Regions from separate parts of the Methylobacterium sp. P1-11 genome, predicted to be linked through region 2. Evidence: predicted binding sites of a transcription regulator. Region 2 holds the regulator's gene; each other region holds the start of a gene.
The links. Region 2 encodes PhoB, which activates phosphate uptake and scavenging genes when phosphate is short. Its sites were predicted from a motif close to TGTCATNNANCTGTCAT; they were not measured.
Positions count from the first base shown of each region.

Region 1: a site for PhoB is predicted at 1,634-1,650, ahead of CIW48_RS09425 (DUF465 domain-containing protein). Genes of this name have one in related genera too.
Region 3: a site for PhoB is predicted at 1,886-1,902, ahead of ppk2 (polyphosphate kinase 2). Genes of this name have one in related genera too.

Region 1 is NZ_NPKS01000007.1:102,816-107,110, reverse strand. It holds gene CIW48_RS09440 (5-(carboxyamino)imidazole ribonucleotide synthase) at 1-699, opposite strand, end outside; gene purE (5-(carboxyamino)imidazole ribonucleotide mutase) at 696-1,193, opposite strand; gene CIW48_RS09430 (DUF465 domain-containing protein) at 1,272-1,532, opposite strand; gene CIW48_RS09425 (DUF465 domain-containing protein) at 1,664-1,846, shown strand; gene CIW48_RS09420 (propionyl-CoA synthetase) at 2,050-3,975, shown strand; gene CIW48_RS09415 (hypothetical protein) at 4,026-4,295, opposite strand, start outside.
Region 2 is NZ_NPKS01000009.1:115,517-119,811, forward strand. It holds gene CIW48_RS11600 (protein-disulfide reductase DsbD domain-containing protein) at 1-2,050, shown strand, start outside; gene phoB (phosphate regulon transcriptional regulator PhoB) at 2,234-2,929, opposite strand; gene phoU (phosphate signaling complex protein PhoU) at 3,074-3,793, opposite strand; gene pstB (phosphate ABC transporter ATP-binding protein PstB) at 3,893-4,295, opposite strand, start outside.
Region 3 is NZ_NPKS01000048.1:29,703-33,997, reverse strand. It holds partial or broken gene CIW48_RS30205 (transposase) at 1-206, opposite strand, end outside; gene CIW48_RS30200 (hypothetical protein) at 394-681, shown strand; gene ppk2 (polyphosphate kinase 2) at 768-1,688, opposite strand; gene CIW48_RS30190 (inorganic phosphate transporter) at 2,098-3,726, shown strand; gene CIW48_RS30185 (transporter) at 3,780-4,295, shown strand, end outside.

The DNA of each region.
Region 1 (4,295 bases), on a different contig from region 2:
GGCGGACACGCCGGGCGCCGGCACCCGGGTCAGCGCCAGGATGTGGTCGCGGTGTTCGTTCTCGCAGAGGTCGTAGGCCGCGAAGCTGCCGTCGCGCCCGCGCGCGCCCACCACCGAGATCTCGCGCTCGAACGGCACGAAGCCCTCCAGGATCAGCGGCGCGCCGCCGAACTCGGCGAACAGGGCGTTGCGGTCGCCCTCGGCCCGCTCGCGGAGCATGCGCTGCCCCTTACCGTCGTAGCCGAAGCGGCGGGTCTTGAGCACGGCCGGCAGGCCGATCACCTCGATCGCCCGGTCGAGGTCGTCGGGCGTGTCCACCGCCCGGAACGGCGCCGTCGGGATGCCCAGGCCGTTGATGAAGTCCTTCTCGGAGAGGCGGTCCTGCGTTGTCGAGAGCGCCCGCGCATTCGGGTGCAGGGCAGCGTGCCGGGCCAGGATGTCGGCGGTGGCGTGCGGGATGTTCTCGAACTCGTAGGTCACGACATCGACGCTGCGGGCGAAGGCGGCCAGCGCCTCGGGATCGTCGTAGGCCGCGCAGGTGGTCCGGGCAGCCACGTCGAAGGCGGGGCTGTCCGCGTCGGGCGCGTAGACGTGCACCTTGAGGCCGTAATCGGCCGCCGCGAGCGCGATCATGCGCCCGAGCTGGCCGCCTCCGACGACGCCGAGGGTAGAGCCGGGGCCGAGATTCTTGTCCGTCACGCGTTCGCTTCCGTCACCGGCCGTTCGGCCACCGAGGCGGTCTGGGCCGCACGCCACGCCTCCAGGCGCTCCGCGAGATCCGGATCGGAAAGCGCCAGGACGGAGGCGGCGAGCAGGGCCGCGTTGATGGCCCCGGCCCGGCCGATCGCGAGGGTCCCCACCGGAATGCCGGCCGGCATCTGGACGATGGAGAGGAGGCTGTCCTGCCCGGACAGGGCCTTGGACTCCACCGGCACGCCGAAGACCGGCAGGCGGGTCATCGCGGCAGCCATGCCGGGCAGGTGCGCGGCGCCGCCCGCTCCGGCGATGACGACCTTGAGACCGGCGGCGACCGCGCCCTTGGCGAAGGCCACGAGCCGGTCCGGCGTGCGGTGGGCCGACACGATGCGCGCGTCATAGGGAACCCCGAGCGCGTCGAGCGTCTCGGCGGCATGCCGCATGGTCGCCCAGTCGGACTGGCTGCCCATGATGATCGCGACCGGAGGCGACACCATCGTTGATCCCGGCAAAAGAGGGCGCTTACAGGCGGTGCGGGCCCGCGGCAAGGCGCGCCCCGAAGACGTCCACCGGCATCAGGCGATGATGTCCGGCGTGAGCGCGTCCTCGATGTGGAAGATCCGGTCGCGCAGCGTGAGCTTGCGCTTCTTCAGGCGCTGGATCTGGAGCTGATCCCCGGCGACGCTGCGCTCCAGCGCCTCGATGGCGCCGTCGAGATCCCGGTGCTCCTCGCGCAGCCGCGCCAGCTCACCCTGGAGGTCCGACTGCGCACTCTCACCTGCCTCGTCCGCCATCGTCACCTGAGGACCCGAAGACCGTTCATTGCCCGAGAGCATGCGTTACGCTCCGGCGCCGGACAAGTCGGCGCGGTAAGCAATCATCAGACTTAGCAGCAGAAAACGCTTCGACAGGTCCGGCATCCTGTGCCAATCTCGGTGTGTCGAAACGATGACAGGAGATTCGACTCATGTCGCTGCAGACGCATCTGAACCAACTCGCCCGGAAGCACGAAGCCCTCGAGCGCGAGATTCAGGAAGCGATCCACAGGCCTTCGGCGAACGACCTTCACATCGCCGAGCTGAAGCGACGGAAACTCCTCCTCAAGGACGAGATCAATAGGCTCCAGGCGGGCAACGACACGTTGCACTGACGCCTGCCACGTCCAAAGAGACAGTAAAGTCCGGATGACAGCCGCCGTATCGGGAGCCCCGATGCGGCGGTTTTCTTGTGACACGCCATGCGCCGCTGGCGCGGTGTACGTCATCGTGCGAGGCCGTTCCTCTCCCGTGCGCGCGAGAATGGGCTATCCTGCGCCGGCCGCCGGAGAGTGGCCCGCGAGGAAACGCCGAACCGATGACGAGAGCCAGCCTGCCGGGCCGCTACCCGGAGATCTACGAATCAGCCCGCCGCGACCCTGAGGCGTTCTGGCTCGGCGCGGCGCAGGCGCTCGACTGGGCGCGCATGCCGGAGCGGGCCTTCGCGCCGGATACCGGTCCCTACGGCCGCTGGTTCCCCGACGGCACCCTGAACGCGTGCCACAATGCGGTGGACCGCCACGCCGACGGGGGACGGGCGGACCAGGTGGCGATCCGTTACGATTCACCTGTCACCGGGACCAAGCGCAGCATCACCTATGGAGAGTTGCGCGACGAGGTGGCGGTGCTGGCCGGCGTGCTCGCCGACCTCGGCGTCGGCAAGGGCGACCGGGTCATCCTGTACATGCCGATGGTGCCCGAGGCGCTGTTCGGCATGCTGGCCTGCGCGCGGCTCGGCGCGGTCCATTCCGTCGTGTTCGGCGGCTTCGCGGCCAACGAGCTGGCGGTGCGGATCGAGGACGCGGCACCGAAGGTGGTGCTGGCCGCCTCCTGCGGGATCGAGCCGAACCGGGTGGTCGCCTACAAGCCGCTCCTCGACGCGGCGATCGGAGCCTCCCGCCACAAGCCGGAGGCCTGCCTCATCCTCCAGCGCCCGCAAGGGGGCGCGACGCTGGTTGCGGGCCGGGATCGCGACTGGGCCGAGAGTGTCGCGGCGGCCCAGGCGGCGGGGCGGAGGGCGGCGTGCGCGCCGGTCGCGGCCACCGATCCGCTCTACATCCTCTACACCTCCGGCACGACCGGGAAGCCGAAGGGCGTGGTCCGCGACACCGGCGGCTACCTCGTCGCCCTCGCGTGGTCGATGCCGAACCTCTACGGCGTCCAGCCCGGCGAGACCTATTTCTGCGCCTCCGACATCGGCTGGGTCGTCGGCCATTCCTATATCGTCTACGCTCCCCTGCTGCACGGCTGCACCACGGTCCTGTACGAGGGCAAGCCGGTGGGCACGCCGGATGCCGGCGCGTTCTGGCGGGTCGTCGCCGAGTACGGGGTCGCCTGCCTGTTCACCGCGCCGACGGCTCTGCGGGCGATCAAGAAGGAGGATTCCGCCGGCGTCCGGATCGCCGATTACGACCTCTCGGCCTTCCGCAGCCTGTTTCTCGCGGGCGAGCGCGCCGACCCCGATTCGGTCGCCTGGGCCGAGCGCGTGCTGAACCGGCCGGTGATCGACCATTGGTGGCAGACCGAGACCGGCTGGCCGATCGCCGGCAATCCGATGGGCCTCGGCCTCTTGCCGGTGAAGCACGGCAGCACCTGCGTGCCGATGCCGGGCTACCGGGTCGAGGTGCTGGACGAGGGCGGCAGGCCGGTTCCGGTGGGGACCATGGGCACCATCGCGATCCGCCTGCCCCTGCCGCCCGGCTGCCTGCCGACCCTCTGGGGCTCGGACGAGCGCATGCGGTCGAGCTACCTTGCCACCTTTCCGGGCTACTACGACACCTCGGATGCCGGGGTGATCGACGCGGACGGCTACATCACCGTCCTGGGACGGACCGACGACATCATCAACGTCGCGGGCCACCGCCTGTCCACTGGCGGCATGGAGGCGGTGCTGGCGAGCCATCCTGACGTGGCGGAATGCGCGGTGATCGGCATCCATGATTCCCTGAAGGGAGAGGTGCCCTGCGGGTTCGTGGTGCTGAAGGCCGGCGTCGCCCGGCCGACCGAGGCGATCGAGCGGGAACTCGTCGCCAAGGTGCGCGACGAGATCGGCCCGGTGGCGGCCTTCAAGCTGGCGCTCACCGTGCCGCGGCTGCCCAAGACCCGCTCGGGCAAGATCCTGCGCGCCACCATGAAGCGCATCGCCGATCATGAGCCCTGGACGATGCCGGCGACGATCGATGATGCGACGGCCCTCGACGAGATCGACAAGAGCCTGAAGGATCGGGGCATCGGCGCGGCCTAGCAGGCCGCCGAACCGCGCCGACGGAACGCTGATCGGTCGTCCCGACCCCCCTAGTCGGCGTCGGCACCGTCCTCGTCCGTGTCGATATCGACGGCCGGCGGCGCCTGCGTCACGGCTGGCGCATAGCTGCCCGAAGCCGGGCCCGCGGTGACCGATGCCGGCACGCGCCGCGCGTTCGGCTCGGACGGGATCAGGATCGCGGTGGCGGCCACGAAGCCGGCGAGCGATCGGAGATCCTGCGGCTGACGCGGATCACGCGAGATCAACGTCGCTTCCTGCTGAAGGCGGAGATTGCAGGCCTGCGAGGGGAGGCCGCCGTC
Region 2 (4,295 bases):
GCCTGCGGCGGTTTCTGGCGCGCAGCCTTTCACGCTGGCGGTGCGGATGCAGATCAAGCCGGGCTGGCACGTCTACTGGCGCAATCCGGGCGATTCCGGCCTGCCCCCGGAGGTGACCTGGACCCTGCCGGCCGGCTTCAACGCCGGCGCGATCCGGTGGCCGGCGCCGGAGCGCATCCCGATCGCGACGCTCATGAATTACGGTTACGAGGGCGAGGTCACGCTCCTCGTGCCCGTGACGCCGCCGCCGAGCCTCGACCCGGCCGATCCCGTGCAGATCCAGGCGAAGCTGACCTATCTCGTCTGCGAGACCGAGTGCGTCCCGGGTTCGGCCGATCTCGCTCTCACCCTGCCGGTGGGCAAGGCCGAGCCGGACCCGGCCAACGCCGCTCTGTTCGCGCGCGCCCGTGCCGCGCTGCCCGTGCCGGCGCTCTGGCCCCTGCGCCTGTCGAGCCAGGGCGACACCCTGCGCCTCGATTTCGCCGCGACCGGTCTCAAGGCCGACACGATCCGGAACGCCGCGTATTTTCCCTATGCCGAGACGGCGATCGACAACGCCGCCGCACAGGTAATGTCCGTCGACGAGACCGGCCTGCACCTGACCGTCGGGCGGAGCAGCCCGACCGATCCGGCTCCCGCCACACTCCCGGGCGTCCTGACGCTCGACGAGGTCGGCACCGCCGGAAGCCGCCGCCTCGCCTTCGCGTATGGGGACGAGCCCGTGCTCCCGGCCGCCGCGGCGGCCCCGAGCGCTCCGAGTCCGGTCGCAGCCCCGCCGGTCGCCGCCGACTTCGACGCGTTGACCCTCGCGACCGCCGCGGTCTTCGCCTTCCTGGGCGGGCTGATCCTCAACCTGATGCCCTGCGTCTTCCCGGTTTTGTCCATCAAGGTGCTGAGCCTCGTGCGGCATGCCGGCGAGGGGCCGGCCCGGCTGCGGATGCACGGCCTCGCCTATACGGCGGGCGTTCTGGTGAGCTTCCTGGGTCTTGCCGCGCTGTTGATCGCCCTGAAGGGCGGCGGGGCTGCGATCGGCTGGGGGTTCCAGCTGCAATCGCCCGCCATGGTGGCGGGGCTCGCCTATCTGCTGTTCGCGATGGGCCTGAGCCTGTCGGGTGCAGTCCATGTCGGCGGCCGTCTCGCCGGCCTTGGCGACGGCCTCACCCACCGTGCCGGCCTGAGCGGCTCGTTCTTCACGGGCGTGCTCGCGACCCTGGTGGCGACGCCCTGCACGGCGCCGCTCATGGGCTCGGCTGTGGGCTTCGCGCTGACCCAGAGCGCCGGCGTCGCGCTCGCCGTCTTCGCGAGCCTTGGCTTCGGCCTCGCCCTACCCTTCCTGGTGCTCACCCTCTGGCCGCGGGCCCTGCGTGCGCTGCCTCGGCCGGGCGCCTGGATGGAGACCCTGAAGCAGGTCCTCGCCTTCCCGGTCTACGCCACCGTGGCGTGGCTGATCTGGGTGCTGGCGCAGCAGGTGGATCCGCGCGGCCTGCTGGCGGCGCTGATCGGCCTGGTGCTGGTGGGCTTCGCCGCTTGGGCCTGGGAGCATGGCCGCGCCGCCGCGCCCAAGGTCGGCCGGGTCTCGCAGGCCGCCGCGGCTCTCGCGCTGATCGCCGTAGCCGCCCTTGCGGTGACCCTGCCGCGGGACCGCGCCGTGCCGTCGTCGGCGCAGGCCGCCGCCGACGGGGTCGAGCCGTTCACCCAGGCGCGCCTCGACGCCCTGGTCGACGCGCATCGCCCCGTCTTCATCGACATGACGGCCGCGTGGTGCATCACCTGCGCGGTGAACGAGGCGACCTCGCTCAACACCAGGGCGGTGCGCGCCGCGATGGCCGAGCGCGGCGTGACCTACATGAAAGGCGACTGGACCAACCAGAATCCCGAGATCACCCGCCTCCTGGAGAAGCACGGGCGCAGCGGCGTCCCGCTCTACCTGCTCTACACCGGAACCGGGGAACCCCAGGTTCTCCCGCAGATCCTCACCGAGGGGACGGTTCTGGCGGCGCTGGAGGCGGTGCCAGCCGTGTCCGGCCGGAGCGCTGCGCTGGCTCGCTGAAAGGTCGAGAGGGTCCTGAAGCCGCATGCGCGTCGAAACGCCCGGCCCGCCGTCCTTGCGAGCGGAGCGACGCAATCCGGCGGCGCCGCACCCGCCGACGTCGTATGGCCGAGCGGCACGGCACCGCGCGCGTACCGAGGCTGCGGCCGACCGATCCTCGTTCCGGTACGCTTCGATCCCGCCTCAGGCTTCCAGCGAGAAGGTCTCGTCGAAGGCATAGCCCGAGCCGCGAACCGTGCGGATCGGATCGGCTTGGCGCGGGCCGTTCAGCGCCTTGCGCAGCCGCCCGACATGGACGTCGACGGTGCGCTCGTCGATGTAGACGTCGTGCCCCCAGACCCCGTCGAGAAGCTGCTCGCGGGAGAAGACCCGGCCGGGCGCCAGCATCAGGAATTCCAGGAGCCGGAACTCTGTGGGGCCCAGATGCAGCTCTTCGCCGCCGCGCCGGACGCGGTGGCCGGTCCGGTCGAGTTCCAGGTCGCCCGCCGCCAGCCGATCCGAGACATGGGCGGGCTTGGCCCGACGCAGCAGCGCGCGGATCCGGGCGAGCAGTTCCGGCACGGAAAACGGCTTGACGATGTAGTCGTCGGCGCCGGTGCCGAGACCGCGGACCCGGTCGCCCTCCTCGCCCCGGGCGGTGAGCATGATCACCGGCAGCCGCTCGGTCTCGCGGCGCGCCCGGATTCGGCGGCACAGCTCGATCCCCGAGAGGCCGGGTAGCATCCAGTCGAGCAGGACGAGGTCCGGGATCCGCTCCGCCAGGAGCAGTTCGGCATCGTCGCCGCGCGCCGCCGAATCCACCAGGAAACCCTCGGCCTCCAGGTTGTAGCGCAGCAGCGTGGTCAGCGCCTCCTCGTCCTCGACGATCAGGACTTGCATGCTCACGTTCGAAGATCCGTTCTACCGGCGGTCCGGCGGATGCTGCAGGAGGCGCCGCCGCGCCTCAACCCACACGCACGGTCACCCCGGCCGCGCCCGGCGGGAAGGCGCGCGCCGTGCGGCGCCGGGGCCGGGGCCGGGCGCTCACGGAGCCTGGACACCGTCCACCGTCACATAGTTCGACGCATCGTTCTTGGGCCGGTCGCCCGCCAGGGTTTCGCCGGTGGCGAGATAGTGGATCGTCTCGGCGATGTTGGTGGTGTGGTCGCCGATGCGCTCGACGTTCTTGGCGCAGAACAGCAGATGCGTGCAGAACGAGATGTTGCGCGGATCCTCCATCATGTAGGTCAGGAGCTCGCGGAACAGGGAATTGTACAGGGCGTCGATCTCGCCGTCGCGCTCCCAGACGTCGTGGGCCGCCTGGACGTCGCGGCTCGCATAGGCGTCGAGCACGTCCTTGAGCTGGCCCTCGGCGAGGTCGCTCATGTGGCGCACGCCGAGCACGATCTTTTGGGCCGGCGCCTGGTCGGAGATCGCCACCACGCGCTTGGCGACGTTCTTGGCGAGGTCGCCGATCCGCTCGAGATCGCCGGAGACGCGGATCGCCGAGATGGTCTCGCGCAGGTCGATCGCGAGGGGCTGGCGCCGGGCGATCAGCAGGACCGCGCGCTCCTCGATGTCCCGCTGCAGCGCGTCGAGGCGCTTGTCGGCGAGGATCACCGCCTGGGCGAGCGTGTCGTCCCGGCGCACGAGGGCGTCGGTCGCCTCCGCGGTCATCTTCTCGGCCACGCCGCCCATCTCCGAGATCGAGCGACGGAGGTTCTCCAGGTCGGTGTCGTAGGAGGTGACGATATGGCCGGGCATGGTGGATCCTTCGATGGGGTCCCGGGAACGGCGCGCCGGGGTGGCTTGCTGGGGCTTTCCGGCGCGCTGGCCGCCAGGTCCCGGGATCTCCCGGACAGACTAGCCGAAGCGGCCGGTGATGTAGTCCTGCGTGCGGCGTTCCGTCGGGTTCATGAACATCCGATTGGTCGGACCGAACTCGACGAGCTGCCCCAGATACATGAAGGCGGTGAACTGCGAGATGCGTGCCGCCTGCTGCATGTTGTGGGTGACGATCACGATGGTGAACTCGTCGCGCAGTTGCTCGATCAGCTCCTCGATGCGTCCGGTGGAGATCGGGTCGAGGGCCGAGGTCGGCTCGTCGAACAGGATCACCTCCGGTTTCTGCGCCACCGTCCGGGCGATGCACAGGCGCTGCTGCTGACCGCCGGACAGGCCGGTCCCCTGCTGCCGAAGCTTGTCCTTCACCTCGTCCCACAGGGCGGCCTTGCGCAGGGATTCCTCGATCCGGCCGTCCAGCTCG
Region 3 (4,295 bases), on a different contig from region 2:
AGGCCGAGCCAGGCGGCGAAGTCGCGGCCCTTGGCGAAGGTCTCGGCTGCGGGACCGAGGGAGATCAGCGCCGTGGCGGTAATCGGACCGATACCAGGGATCGTCATCAGCCTGCGCGCCGCCTCGTCCTCGCGAGCACGCTGGGCGATCTCCCGGTCGAGATCGGCAATCCGCTCGTCCAGTTCGGCTAGAAGGTCCAGCATCAGGCTGGCGGCGCTGTTGAACGCTGCTCTGCATTGAGCTTGGCGATACGCAAATATTCCGAGCCACTCAACGAGGCGAGACTTGCCAAACATTATCTCTCGCTGAGAATTCGCGCCCAGAAGTGACATCATCCTGTCGCTCTCTGCGCGCAGAGCTGAACCGAGGCGCACGTCCTCCGTGGAGATCATCATGATGCTTCTCAAGCCGCTCGCGCTCGCCGTCGTCCTGATCTTGTCCTCTGGAAACGGCTGGGCACAGGGAGGCAATCCAGGTGCTGCGGGTTCATCCAACGCTCACCCCGAGAAAGCCAGCCCGTCGGTGAGCGATGGGGACCGGCCCAGCGACAACCGGGGCACGCCGAAGGCAAACACTTCTGGCGCCGACCAGGGCACCGCATCGAAAGGGATGTTGGACTCGGCCGTCGGCAACGGCGCAGGTCGCGCGGACGAGGACGCCTCGGCTGCAGCTGCCCGATAGACGCTCTGCCCGCTTCTGGCCAGCACGTGCTTCGATCACCCTGCACCACGACCGATGTTTGAAGTGACTGAATCGGCCGGCTTCGATCAGTACACAGAAGGTACGTACATCTCGGCCGGGACCGGACCGCGGACATAGTCCGCGTTCCGCACTCGCTCGGGTAGCCGGACGGAAGGGTGCTCCACCACGTCGTACGGGATCTGGGCCAACAAGTGGCTGATGCAGTTCAGGCGCGCTCGCCTCTTGTCGACCGCCTCGACCACCCACCAGGGCGCCTCGGGGATGTGCGTGCGCGCCAGCATGTCCTCTTTGGCCCTGGTGTAATCTTCCCAGAGCCGGCGCGACTCGACGTCCATCGGCGAGAGCTTCCACTGTTTCAGCGGATCCTGGATCCGCATCTGGAAGCGGAACTCCTGCTCTTCATCGGTGATCGAGAACCAGTACTTCACCAGAACGATGCCGGAGCGCGCCAGCATGCGCTCGAACTCGGGGACCGAGCGGAAGAACTCCTCGACATCCGCCTCTGTGCAGAAGCCCATGACCCGCTCGACACCAGCGCGGTTGTACCAGGAGCGGTCGAACAGCACGATCTCCCCGGCTGCCGGCAGGTGAGCGACGTAGCGCTGAAAGTACCACTGCGTGCGCTCGCGCTCGCTCGGGGCAGGCAGCGCGGCGACACGGCAGATGCGAGGATTGAGACGCTGCGTGATGCGCTTGATCACGCCGCCCTTCCCAGCCGAGTCGCGGCCCTCGAACAGAACCACAACCCGCAGCTTGCGATCCTGCACCCAATCCTGCAGGCGGACGAGCTCGTGCTGCAGGCGCAATAGCTCGCGGAAGTAGACCTTTCGATCGAGCCGATCCAAGTGATCGTGCCCCGAAGCTTCCGCGAGCCGGTCCAGGCGCTCGTCGTCGAGTCCCAACTCCAGCTCCTCATCGTAGCTGTCGGCCAGCTCGCGTCGGATAGCGTCGAGCGTGACAGCTTGAGCAGAACTCTCGTCAGGCATCGTCTGCGAACCTCGATTGGGCTTCGATCGGCCGCCGTTGAGCACACTTCCATGACAGACCCGCGAAGCAACCGCAGTTCCTGTTCCCTTTGCACCTTTCCGTCCGTGGGCGGCTCGACAAGTTCGTATGCGAACCACCGTCGACCCAGGGGCGTATTCGTCTCAAGCTTCGTGTGGGGCCAATAACTCACTAGTTATGTCATATATGCATTACGCCTCGTCAGCGTGGCATCATCGGATCATCCTATTTGCTTGGAAAGAAGTGCCAACATTCCAATTTTTCCAAAGCGGATTTCGTCAAAACTGCCGCTGGCGTCGGCGGGAATTCGATAAAATCTTCTCGACGTCACCTAAGTGTCATGGTGTCGATCTACGCCGCAGGCGAACCCTAGAATTCACCGAGGCGCCTATGTCCGACGCTATTCTGGCTCCCACAGGTTCAATAGGACAGGCGTCAAGCGGAAAGCCCAAGCTCGACCGCGGGATGCACCCGGGCGGGATCATCGCCTTCCTGCTCGTGCTGGTGGCGGGGCTGGGCTACGCGGTTGTAAGCCTCGTCGCCGACATGAACGCCGTGCACCAGGAACCCCTGGCCGTCGGCGCCTTCTTGCTTCTCGGCCTCGCCCTGCTGATCGCCCTCGCCTTCGAATTCGTGAACGGCTTCCACGACACCGCCAACGCGGTCGCCACGGTGATCTACACCCACTCGCTGCCGCCGCTCGTCGCGGTGATCTGGTCGGGTGCCTTCAACTTCCTCGGCGTGATGCTCTCCTCCGGGGCGGTGGCCTACGCGATCGTGACTCTGCTGCCGGTCGAGCTGATCCTGCAGGTCGGCTCGCATGCGGGCTACGCGATGATCTTCGCGCTCCTGTTGGCGGCGATCCTGTGGAACCTCGGGACCTGGGCCTTCGGCCTGCCGAACTCGTCGTCCCACGCGCTGATCGGCTCGGTGCTCGGCGTCGGCCTCGCCAACCAGCTGATGGGCGGCCAGGACGGCACCTCGGGCGTTGACTGGGCGCAGGCGCTCAACGTCTTCAAGGCGCTGCTGTTCTCGCCGGTCTGCGGCTTCGTGCTGGCGGCGCTGCTGCTGCTCGCCCTGAAATTCGCCGTGCGCCGCAAGGACCTCTACGAGGCGCCTAAGGGCGAGGCGCCGCCGCCCCTCTGGATCCGCGGCCTGCTGATCCTCACCTGCACGCTGGTCTCGTTCTTCCACGGCGGCAATGACGGACAGAAGGGCATGGGCCTGATCATGCTGATCCTGATCGGCGCCGCCCCCACGGCCTACGCGCTCAACCGCACCATGAACGCCGACGCGACGCCGGCCTTCGTGCAAACCTCGACGGCGGCCAGCACCGTGTTCGCAGGTCACGCCGGCGGTGAACCGCGCCCTGACGCGGCTCAGGCCCGCAAAACTGTCGCCGATGCGCTGAAGGCGAAGGAGCTCAACAATCCGGAGGTCTACAGCGCCCTGGCCGCCCTCTCGACCGACATCGCGGCGTCGGTGAAAAACTACGGCTCGCTACAGCAGGTCCCGGCCGGTGCGACCTCGAACGTGCGCAACGACATGTACCTGGCCGCCGACGCGATCCGGCTGCTACCGAAGTCCGGCGCGACCCTGTCCGAAGGCGACACCAAGACACTCAAGGGCTACACTGAGCTGCTCAACGACGGGACGCGCTACATCCCGGGCTGGGTGAAGGTCTGCGTCGCCCTGGCGCTGGGTCTCGGCACCATGGTCGGATGGAAGCGCATCGTCGTCACCGTGGGCGAGAAGATCGGCAAGACCCACCTGACCTACGCCCAGGGCGCCTCGGCCGAGATCGTCGCCGCCGGTACGATCGGGCTGGCCGAGCTCTACGGCCTGCCGGTCTCGACCACCCACATCCTGTCATCGGGCGTCGCCGGCACGATGGCGGCCAACGGCTCGGGGCTCCAGGCGTCGACGGTGCGCAACATGGCGCTGGCCTGGATCCTGACCCTGCCGGCCGCCATCCTGATCGCCGGCACGTTGTTCTTCATCCTGCGCCACGTGTTCTGACCCAAATGGCGGCCGCTACCGCAGCCCCGGCCCGTCTCTTGTGCGACGAGCCGGTGCTTCCAGGTCTGCTCTGGGCCATGCGCTTCGACGAGAGCGGTCGCGGTCACCTCGTCGAACGCGGCGAGGCGATGCCGGCCCCTGGGAGCTTCGGCGAGGGCTTCACCTGGCTGCACTTTAACCTGAACGACGCGCGCCTGCCAGCCCTGGTCGCTGAAGGCCGTCTCGGCCCGCCGCACCTGACGGGCGCTGCCTTCGCCAGTGACCCGCACCAGCGCCTGATCGTCGAGGCGGGCCATATCGGCGGCGTCGTGGCCGATCTTGTCCGAGAGACCGGCGAAAGACCAAAAGTCGACGCGGGCGGTCGGCTGCACTTCGTCATGGGCCCGCGCCTGCTCGTGAGCGGCCGGCGCCATCCCGTCCTTGGACCGGACCTTGCTCGGGATGCGGCTTCAGAAGGTCGAGGTATCCTGGCCCCAATCCAGCTGCTCGACGTCATCGTCGAGCAGGTCGTGACCGCGATGGCCGAGACCGGCGCGCGCCTGGCCGATGAGCTCGACGAGATCGAGGAC